One region of the Leptolyngbya sp. UWPOB_LEPTO1 genome, then DNA from elsewhere that is predicted to be linked to it. Evidence: riboswitches for the same ligand, from Rfam matches in the RefSeq annotation. Region 1 holds a riboswitch; each other region holds the start of a gene.
What was found. Region 1 has a riboswitch for cobalamin ahead of J0L70_RS28365 (hypothetical protein). Riboswitches for the same ligand answer to the same signal wherever they lie in the genome.

Region 1 (3,276 bases):
AATTCTGCGTGATGTAAACATGCGATATAACCGCCAAAATCCGGCACGGCTGCCGTATTCGTAACAAGATTCCATATTCATGTGGCGCATTCCCTGGAAGGGAGCCGCGCCAACAATTTCTGACAAGAACGCTTCCGAGGCGGGATCACCGTGGAGGACGCAGTTCTCGCCGCCTTCTTCGTAGTTGATGACAAATTGAACTGCGATTCTGGCTTGATCTTTCCATTGGGGATGGGGTGGATTTTGTCCGTAACCCACGAGATTGCGCGGATATGAATCAGGCATCAGCAATTGACCGATAAAAGTTGCTGATTCAGAAATATAACAAGATCTCGGACGGTATGCAGCATACCAATATCCAAACGATCGCGAATTTCAATGCCAAAGCGATCGTGAAAGTCCTCACATAAGGTACATTCCCAATCGAACCAGCAGACCAAAGGCAGTTGAAGATCCTCGGTTAAGCGATCGCTTGGGGTAATTTTTGCGAATTGCAACCCGGAATACGCTTCCATTTGCTGATAAACGAAAATTGCCAGATCTTGAGAAATTGAAAGCGGTTGCCAAAATGAGCGATACCAATCCTCGGATGTGCGAGTGGGGCGAGTTCGCATTGCCTGATTGATCTGTCGTCGAATGCTGAGGTCAGGACTCAGATCGGCGTAGGTTCTGATATTTAGAACGATATTATCTAGCTTGCGCCACATGCTCCCTATTATCCGTTTGCCATCGGTTTGTCTCAGTATTCCCACTCAGAGATCGATTCAAGCTATCGATTTTTCGAGGTTTTAAAAATCGAGCGATTGCATGAAGAATTGCACTTCAACGTGAGAGAGCAGAGAATTTGAGGTTGATGTGATGAAATCTAGATTCCACTTAATTTTAGGAGTGGCAGTCGGGCTGATTGTGCCGCTGCTGGTTTTCGCAAAGGTTGATGAATCTGTGGATCAATCTTGCCAGTTGCGACCGCATGGCAAGGCTTTTATGCGAACAGAGTTATTTTTTGGATTCGCGAAACCAGATCGCTCAGAAGTGACTCAGGTTGAATTTCAGCAATTTGTCGATCGCGTTGTGACTCCGTTATTTCCTGAAGGACTGACAAGGGTAGCCGCGAAGGGGCAATATCGGAATTCGCAGGGTAAGGTTGTGGCAGAAAACTCTCAACTTTTGACGCTACTGTATCCGATGAATGTTGAGAGTAGCAAGAAGATTGATCAGATTCGAGCCGCTTATAAACAGGCATTTCAGCAAGAATCTGTGTTGCGCGTGGATGAGCGATCGTGTGTTTCGTTTTAATGGTCAACTTGATAGTTTAATTTCTGAACGAGTCTCATCTTTATCGGGCATAGCGTTAGAGTTTTACGCGACATGATCGCTCAGAGGCAACGGTTCTGAGGAATCGCGGCTTTTTAGATCAGCGAACAATAGGACGGCTAACTAGCGATTTGGTATTCTCGTCAACAACATGGAATGTAACCGATATGTGGATCTGTGCAAAATGTGAGAGCCTTCAGAGACTACTTTAGTAAACTATTTATGATGATTGGCTCATTTTCAATCCAGTTTGAGTGGGTGAAGTGCGGCAAAGATGAGTCTAATTTTGCTTGATCGTGCTACTCTCTAGATGAGTATCGGTTCTGATGGGAATCAGCCATTAGACGCAAGGGGGAAAGTTCGGTGCAAACCCGACGCTGTCCCGCAACTGTGATAAGAACTGTGTTCTTTGAGTCAGGATGCCCGCCGATGCATAGCGCCTCTTTAAGAGGTATGTCTGTTGTGTTTCATCTGCGAGGTACGGATGATGATGGTTCTTAGTTTCTTAAAACGGATTTGCTTCCCTATTTTGCAGTTCAGGGGAAGTTGATGAGGTTTCAACATTATGATTTGCGATCGCATTTTGATCACTGGCAAGATCTGGTTATTCAGCAGAATTTTTTGCAGATAGGGTTCACTAGCTGGAATGGCTATTTGAGACTAGGGCGAGGACTAGTAACCTGCAAGATTACGAATCGGATCAATGCTTCAATGAATTTGAGTATTGATTCTGTAGTCTTTGAGCAGGAGTTCGTCGCGCAGGCACAAGTCGAGCTATATTTGCGAATGCTTGAAGTTGATAGCCAAGCTGGGGTTGCGATTCACGAGGCAATCGCGACGTATGACCCAACTCAAGCGATCGTGCTTCTGGCGAGACGGGATCGCGAAGTTCAGGTCAGTCTACTGCAAAACCTAAAAGTCTCTCCTGCTGATTGCTATAAACAAGTGCGGCACCGTTGGAGTGAGTTTCAACTAGAAGCCACAGAGCGCAATCGTGCTGAGTGATCACGCTGATTTTATCCAAACCGTTTGAGCAAAATTCATGACCGATGTCCGTTTGACTTCTCCACGTCCTCGTTGGACTGTAATTACTGTTGTTGTTTTCTTGCATTTAGGAGCCTTACTTGCACTGTCTCCCGCTTATTTTAGTTGGTCAGCCGTTGGAGTTGCTCTATTCTTGCATTGGCTGACGATCGGGCTAGGAATCTCTTTAGGATTCCACCGCTTAGCAACGCATCGCAGTTTCAAAACGGTCAAATGGTTAGAATACTTCTTTATCTTGTGTGGCACATTGGCAGGTCAAGGAGCCGTGAAGGGTTGGGTCGGCTATCATCGAATGCACCATTTGTTTGCAGATCGGACTGGTGATCCACATGATTCGACTCAGGGATTTTGGTGGAGTCATATCAGTTGGCTGATGCACGAGGTTCCATCTCATTCAGAACTGCATCGATTCACCCAAGATATTGCTCATGATTCGTTTTATCAGTTTTGCCACAAGCACTACATTGCTTTACAGATTGCATTAGCTGTTTTGCTTTATGGTCTCGGTGGAATGCCCTTCGTAGTTTGGGGAATTTTTGCGCGATTGTTTGTTGGCTTTCACAGTACGTGCTTTGTCAATAGTGCATGTCATACTTTTGGCTATCGGAACTATGCGGTCAATGATCGATCGACGAATTGCTGGTGGGCAGCATTGCTGACTTTTGGAGAAGGATGGCACAACAATCATCATGCTTATCAAGCTTCGGCGCAGTTTGGCAAGCGCTGGTGGGAAGTGGATCTGATATGGTTGACGATTCGACTGTTGGAGAAATTGAAACTTGCAAAAAATGTCAAGACTGCTCATCTAGTAGAGTATTGAATCTCACACAACTAATTTCCAATATTCAAATCGACAAAAGCCCGTACCCGTTCCAGAACAAGCATTTACCTTGTGATGTGAATCTTCCAGCCATCGCG
Region 2 (3,276 bases), on a different contig from region 1:
TTGCCTCTGCAAAAACTGGAGTTCATGCCAGCGTGGCGGCAGGACAAACAGTATCGGGTTATCCTGCGGTCGATCATCGAATTTTTCTACGATCGTCTGCTGTCTATAGCCACTTGTCTGAGATGTACAAAGCGATCAAGCAAATTCAGAAGCGCTTAGGAATGGATACGGATTCATAAGCAACGGTTGAGGAGAATTCGATCCAATTTGTATCCAGACAACTGTACCCAAGCAAAATAGTAGGGGTTCGTGCATCATCACTGATTGCTCTATACTCCTACTATTGTATTCATGTGAGCAATAGATTAACCGTCGTCTTTATCTTTGCTCTCTTTGCGATCTTCTTGATCATTCTCTCGATCGTTGTTGTTGCGAGCGTTGGATTTCTCGCCATCTTTCTCATCATCGCTATCATTATCCTTAGCTTTGTCTTCTTGGCGCTTTTCATCGCCATCTTCAGATTGATTTGAGGCTTCTTGCTCCTTGGATGACTCTTCTTTTGCCTCAGTCTCAGATTGTCCACTGCCACAACTTGTAAGTGCAGCACCTCCGATTAAGAGGGAAACGCTCACGAGGAAGACTCCTATCGTTTTTTTCAAATTCACCATAATCATTTACGCTGTTTTTAATCTCTCTTTAAGAATTTAGCGAATAGAGCTACAAACAACATTCCTCGTTTTCTATTGATAGAATTTGCTAAATTCAATGCCTTACGAAATGGAGGTCTTGAAATCGTAGACGATCGCATCATTCGTCATCTGAATCGTGCCTCCTACGGTTGCAAAGATTGAGCCAGCGTTTTGAACTAATTTTGGAACGTCAAGCGTGGTCTGAATGATGCCGAAATCGCCCGTCATCTCGATCGGAGGCGTTCCATCTTGCATAGTCACAGTTCCTGAAACTTGCAGGGTGCTAGGTTTGACTAATGCTGATAGATCAAAATTTGTTGCAAATGCTTCAAAAGGAGTTGGAATATTCAGAATCGCTTGTCCATCGTTGAAGGTGACATTGCCGCTGAGTGCATTAATTGGAATTGCGATTTCGTCATCTTGAATTTCAGGCTGGAAATCCAAGATGACTAAACCATCGTCTAGATTGACAATGCCTGGAGTGCCGTTGAAATTGAATGGATATTGATCAGAGGATTTGAAGTCGATCGATGAAAAATAACTTCCAAAAGGCGTTGTTAAATTAGATATAAGTGCCCCATTACCAAACTCGATCGAGCCTTGGACTGCTCCTGCTGAAGTTGAAAGATCGACGTCGATTGTGCCATCTGCGAATGGAACTGTGCCTGAGATCTCTTTGACCAACCTGCTGATGGAGACAACGATATCTTGAGCAGATTGAACCGAATCTGTTTGATCGCCGCTGGAAGCGGTTAAACCGCTCGTGACAATTTCTCGGTTTAGGGAATTCGAGAAATCAGGGGGCAATTGAGCGATCGCACTAGTCACTTGCGTGTTGCCCGAAGGGGGTTGTAAGTCTGTTGTCAGTCGTGCTTGATCGAACGTGAGCGTTCTACTTGCTTGCTGGAACGTTGGAAGATCAGGAAATAAAGATGAGGATGCAAAAAAGACAGGTAAACAATTGGGCTTCAGCGGCGATTTTAAGGTAGATGGCTCTAACATAAGGCGACTGGCAACTCCTGTGCTTGTACATTATCAGCCCAGTTACAGGATGGTCTACCTCTGGAGTCATAGATTAAAAGATTTCTACATCTCGACAAAACTCTACCAAAAAACTCGACTAATAGTGATACAGTGAGTCACACCTTAAATAAAGTTGGATTGGGGAAAGTGTAGTGCAAAGCTGCCGCTGTCCCGCAACTGTAAAGCGAGATTTCGCTAAGCCAGAATGCCCACCAGCTTTACGGTTGTTAGTTCTGCGAGGTACAGAATGAGGACTCGGAAATGGATGAGCCTTGCTGCAATGGCAGGGCTGAGTTTGTATTTAGTATTGGGATCAGCAACTCCAGCCCAAGCAATGCACATTGCAGAGGGTTTTTTGCCTGTTCAGTGGGCAGCATTTTGGTGGGCGATCTCGCTGCCGTTCTTTGCGTTTGGACTGCGATCGCTGACGCGGATTACACGCCAAAATCCTGAATTGAAACTGCTCTTAGCATTAGCTGGCGCATTCACATTTGTCTTATCTGCGTTAAAGCTTCCTTCCGTGACAGGAAGCTGCTCGCATCCCACGGGAACTGGACTCGGCGCAATTTTATTTGGACCTGCGGTAATGACCGTTTTAGGGGGATTGGTGCTGCTGTTTCAAGCCGTTTTGTTAGCGCATGGAGGCTTGACAACGCTCGGAGCCAATTTGTTTTCAATGGCGATCGTGGGACCTTTCGTCGCATACGGTATTTATCATTTAGTGCTGAGAACTGGGAATCAAAAAGCTGCAATTTTCCTAGCTTCAGCATTCGCGAATCTTTTAACCTATGTCACAACTTCGATCCAGTTGGCATTGGCGTTTCCGGCGGCAACGGGTGGAGTATGGGCTGCATTTCTAAAGTTTGCTGGAATTTTTGCGCTGACTCAAATTCCCTTAGCCATTAGCGAGGGCTTACTCACGGTCTTAGTCTGGAATTGGCTACAGACCTACAATCGGACTGAATTGGAAACCTTAAACTTAATGAAGACATGAGACAATCATCGACGCGACAGAATTGGTTCCTTGCGATCGCAGTCATTCTCCTCACTGTGGCTCCTTTGGTGTTTGTGCGAGCAGAGTTTAATGGAGCAGATGGACAGGCACAACAACTGATCGAAGAGAGCCATCCGACTTATGAACCCTGGTTTAAGCCCATGTTTGAGCCTGCGAGTACAGAAGTTGCAAGTTTACTCTTTGCATCGCAAGCAGCATTGGGTGCAGGTGTGCTTGGATATGTCATCGGGCTGTATAAAGGGCGATCGCAAGGTAAATAAAACCATGCACCTTTGGCTGGATACGCTTTCTCATCGCAATCGATTACGACAACTACCACCGCAACATAAATTACTATTTGCAACGATCGTACTGTTGATTGCTCTGATTGCAACTCCAATCATTCAGATCGCGATCGCAGTCTGGCTAGGAATTTGGATTGTCATCTATGCTCAAATTCCTTGTCGTATCTATTTACGGTTGCTCAGTCTTGCGATCGGGTTTTGGTTGATCAGTATTCCAGCCTTGATCCTGGGGATTGCGGATCGCTCGGCAAGCGATGCAGTTTTGGGTTTCTCACTTGGATCGACTTACTTTTATTTGAGCCAGCAAGGGATTTTACAAGCTGTC
Region 3 (3,276 bases), on a different contig from region 1:
TGTAGTCAACCGATTCAAATCGCGATTCGAGCGTTGGAATCCAATGGTGGGTGTAAACGCCAAAATCTTTCTCTCGCTTGGGATCATAGATAGATACACAGGCAATTTTCATATTTCATTGAAGTAAAATTCTATTTGAATGAGATCGATGTAACCTGCACTCATGCCCTATAAACTAAGACCACAATACAGATCGTTCAGTTCAATCAAGAAGCTTACTTCTATGATTTCACTCGGAGATGAAATCAGGATGAAATATTGATGCCAGTTAGTTAAAACTTAGATGATTCACATGAAATTTCGATGGGATAGCAATCCCGATAAAGATTACTACATCCAGTTCACCACGGTTTGAATCAATAACCAAGCATTTAATCCGGCAATCAAAATTGCAACTGCCCAAGCTGTGACTTTGAGCCAACGCGGATTGACAAACTCGCCCATCAATCGACGATCGCTCGTAAACATCACCAGCGGGATCACCGCAAACGATAGCTGTAAGCTGAGAATGACTTGGCTAAAAACTAATAATCCGCCAGTACTTTGTTCGCCAAAAAAGACGATCGCAATCAACGCAGGTACGATCGCAATCAATCGAGTCGCTAACCGACGAATCCACGGCAGTAATTTGATTTGTAGAAAGCCTTCCATCACGATCTGACCTGCTAGCGTTGCAGTCAAGGTCGAACTTTGTCCAGAAGCGAGTAACGCAATCCCAAAAATAGCACTCGCAGCACTGACTCCTAGTAACGGTGAAAGAAGTTGATAGGCATCTTGAATCTCAGCAACATCCTGATTTCCAGAACTGTGAAAGGTTGCAGCAGCAACAATCAGAATCGCGCTATTGATGAACAATGCAAACGAAAGGGCAACGGTTGAATCAATGGTTCCAAATTTAATCGCTTCCCATCGCTTCTTTGGAGTGGGTTGCCAATTGCGGGTTTGGACGATCGAGGAATGAAGATACAAATTGTGTGGCATCACTGTAGCACCAAGAATGCCGATCGCCAAATAAAGCATCTGAGGATTTCGCAGGATTTCACGATTTGGCACATAGCCTTGTAGGATTCCACCGACATCAGGACGAGAAAATAGAATTTCTGCACCGAAGCAAATCCCAACGGTTGCAACTAATAGAATAATTAACCCTTCCACGTATCGAAAGCCTTTGCCTTGTAGGAAGAGCAGCGCCAAAACATCGAATGCCGTGATACATACGCCCCAGATCAAAGGCAATCCAAATAGAAGTTGAAGTGCGATCGCACTTCCAAGCAATTCGGCTAGATCGCAAGCCGCGATCGCAATCTCACACAGCACCCACAAAATAAAGCTAATTCGAGGAGAAAAGTAGTCTCGACACGCCTGAGCTAAATCCTTTCCCGTTGCGACTCCTAACCGCACACAGAGGGATTGCAGCAAAATCGCCATCAAGTTTGAGAGTAAAACAACGCTCAACAGCGTGTAGCCAAATTTTGAACCGCCTGCAATGTCAGTCGCCCAGTTACCAGGGTCCATGTATCCAACAGAAACGAGATACCCCGGTCCAGCAAAGGCTAATAGTTTACGCCAAAAACCTTTAGCGTTTGGAATTGGAATGCTGCGATGCACCTCTGGCAAACTAGGGCGATGTTCAGAAAGTGACATAAATTGAGCCTTTCATTTTTCTTTCATTTTTTAACAGTACCATCTCAAGTCAAAGCCTTTCATTTTTCTTTCATTTTTTAATGGCACTGCTTGAAAATATAAGGACAGCGCGATCGAGTTTCATGCTTCTAAAGGGTTGAATGATGGAGGTGACGACTTGCCCTTCGAGAGAGATAAGAGCGATCGCACTCATCCCCTATAAAAATGGTTAACAAAGCGAAGCGATCGTCAAAAACGCGGTAGAGTGACAAGCACGATCGGTTCTGATGGGGAGCAGCCGTCAGAAGTAAAGGGGAAAGTTTGGTGCAAATCCAACGCTGTCCCGCAACTGTAAATCAATCATGAATTCAAGATTGACCAGCCAGGATGCCCGCCGATTTCTCAAGGCTCCAATTCATCTGCGAGGTACAGAATGATTACTCGATCGCATTCGTCTTTTTCTCAGCAAGCCATTCGCTTCACGCTCTCTACGCCCGTGCAAGCAACGCTTTACGTTTCGCTCTGTGCTTTAATTCTCTGGACGATCTACTTTACGACTTATCCAGCGGCTCATGACAAGGTACATTCGCTTCGGCATCACACGCTGATGGTTTCTTGTCACTAACAACACTTGCGAGGTCGTAATGCCAAAATTAAAGCTTTCTGTGTTCATTAGCGCGATTTGCCTAATGAGCTTGATGTTCTATGGACTGATGGGATTCTCTCAAACTCCACGATCGACAATTCGCCTCACGACTGATCCGCCACTCAATCAACTCGTTCCATTCGAGGCGGAGGCAGAGGTCAATGACCCGCCTGCACGTCTGACACTTGAAGCGGTTGATGCAACGGGGCAACCTTTGCCCAATGCCAAAATTCGGGTACAGATTCTTACACCGCCTAAAAATTTCTGGTTCACTACAGATTTCCCGATCGTGGAAGGCACAAAGCTACTAGACATTGATGCGATCGCGCCTCAAGGCAAATTGCAGCTTCAGCAAACTTTTCCAATTCGTGGAACTTACCAACTATTGGTCGATGTGACTCCACAGAGCGCCAATGCTTTCACCCCTTTGAAGCAAACTCTAACGCTCTCGATTCCTGAGAACTGGATTAAGTACCGGAATTTCGCGATTTTAGCTGCTGTCTTACTTGCAGTTGGTTTACTCGGCGGCTGGATTATCGGTGGACAGCAATCGATTCAGCCTGGAGAAATTGCGCCGCAACGAGTTCGATTGTTGCTGAGTGGGGTGGTGATTATTGCGATCGCGGCGCTTCTTTATGTCAATGTCAGTGCAGAAATGGCACAGTCCGAGATGTCGATGCCAATGTCACACAGGACTGAATCTGCCCCGGAATCAGATGCTCCAGCCGTCAAGCAAGTTCAAGGACTTGAAATGCGACTATCTGGAGATAAAAGTGCGATCGTCGGTCAGCCTGCTCGATTGCAAGTGAATGTCATTGATGCTCAAACTAAGCAGCCCGTCTCAGAAGTCCAGCTAAAAGTAACAACGTCTCAGCTTGAGAACAACTGGATTGCTTTTACTTATGAGGGACTCAGTGATGCCACTGGACAACTGAGCTGGCAGCAGCAATTTTTTGATGGTGCGCCGCATAAAATCGACGTGGAGGCTTCTCCGAGTTCCAATGCAG

Region 2: linked by a shared signal. The riboswitch ahead of J0L70_RS02490 (energy-coupling factor ABC transporter permease) and the one ahead of J0L70_RS28365 (hypothetical protein) in region 1 are both predicted to bind cobalamin.
Region 3: linked by a shared signal. The riboswitch ahead of J0L70_RS06495 (CbtB-domain containing protein) and the one ahead of J0L70_RS28365 (hypothetical protein) in region 1 are both predicted to bind cobalamin.

What each region holds. Positions count from the first base shown of each region.
Region 1 is NZ_JAFLCJ010000031.1:41,243-44,518, reverse strand. It holds gene puuE (allantoinase PuuE) at 1-285, opposite strand, end outside; gene J0L70_RS28375 (hypothetical protein) at 285-707, opposite strand; gene J0L70_RS28370 (DUF3574 domain-containing protein) at 859-1,296, shown strand; cobalamin riboswitch at 1,616-1,759, shown strand; gene J0L70_RS28365 (hypothetical protein) at 1,864-2,319, shown strand; gene J0L70_RS28360 (acyl-CoA desaturase) at 2,357-3,178, shown strand.
Region 2 is NZ_JAFLCJ010000001.1:568,667-571,942, forward strand. It holds gene lpxD (UDP-3-O-(3-hydroxymyristoyl)glucosamine N-acyltransferase) at 1-179, shown strand, start outside; gene J0L70_RS02480 (hypothetical protein) at 306-572, opposite strand; gene J0L70_RS02485 (hypothetical protein) at 711-1,631, opposite strand; adenosylcobalamin (AdoCbl) riboswitch at 1,772-1,911, shown strand; gene J0L70_RS02490 (energy-coupling factor ABC transporter permease) at 1,900-2,646, shown strand; gene J0L70_RS02495 (energy-coupling factor ABC transporter substrate-binding protein) at 2,643-2,927, shown strand; gene cbiQ (cobalt ECF transporter T component CbiQ) at 2,932-3,276, shown strand, end outside.
Region 3 is NZ_JAFLCJ010000003.1:256,284-259,559, forward strand. It holds gene J0L70_RS06485 (glycosyltransferase family 4 protein) at 1-112, opposite strand, end outside; gene J0L70_RS06490 (Nramp family divalent metal transporter) at 331-1,644, opposite strand; cobalamin riboswitch at 1,886-2,036, shown strand; gene J0L70_RS06495 (CbtB-domain containing protein) at 2,057-2,248, shown strand; gene J0L70_RS06500 (hypothetical protein) at 2,268-3,276, shown strand, end outside.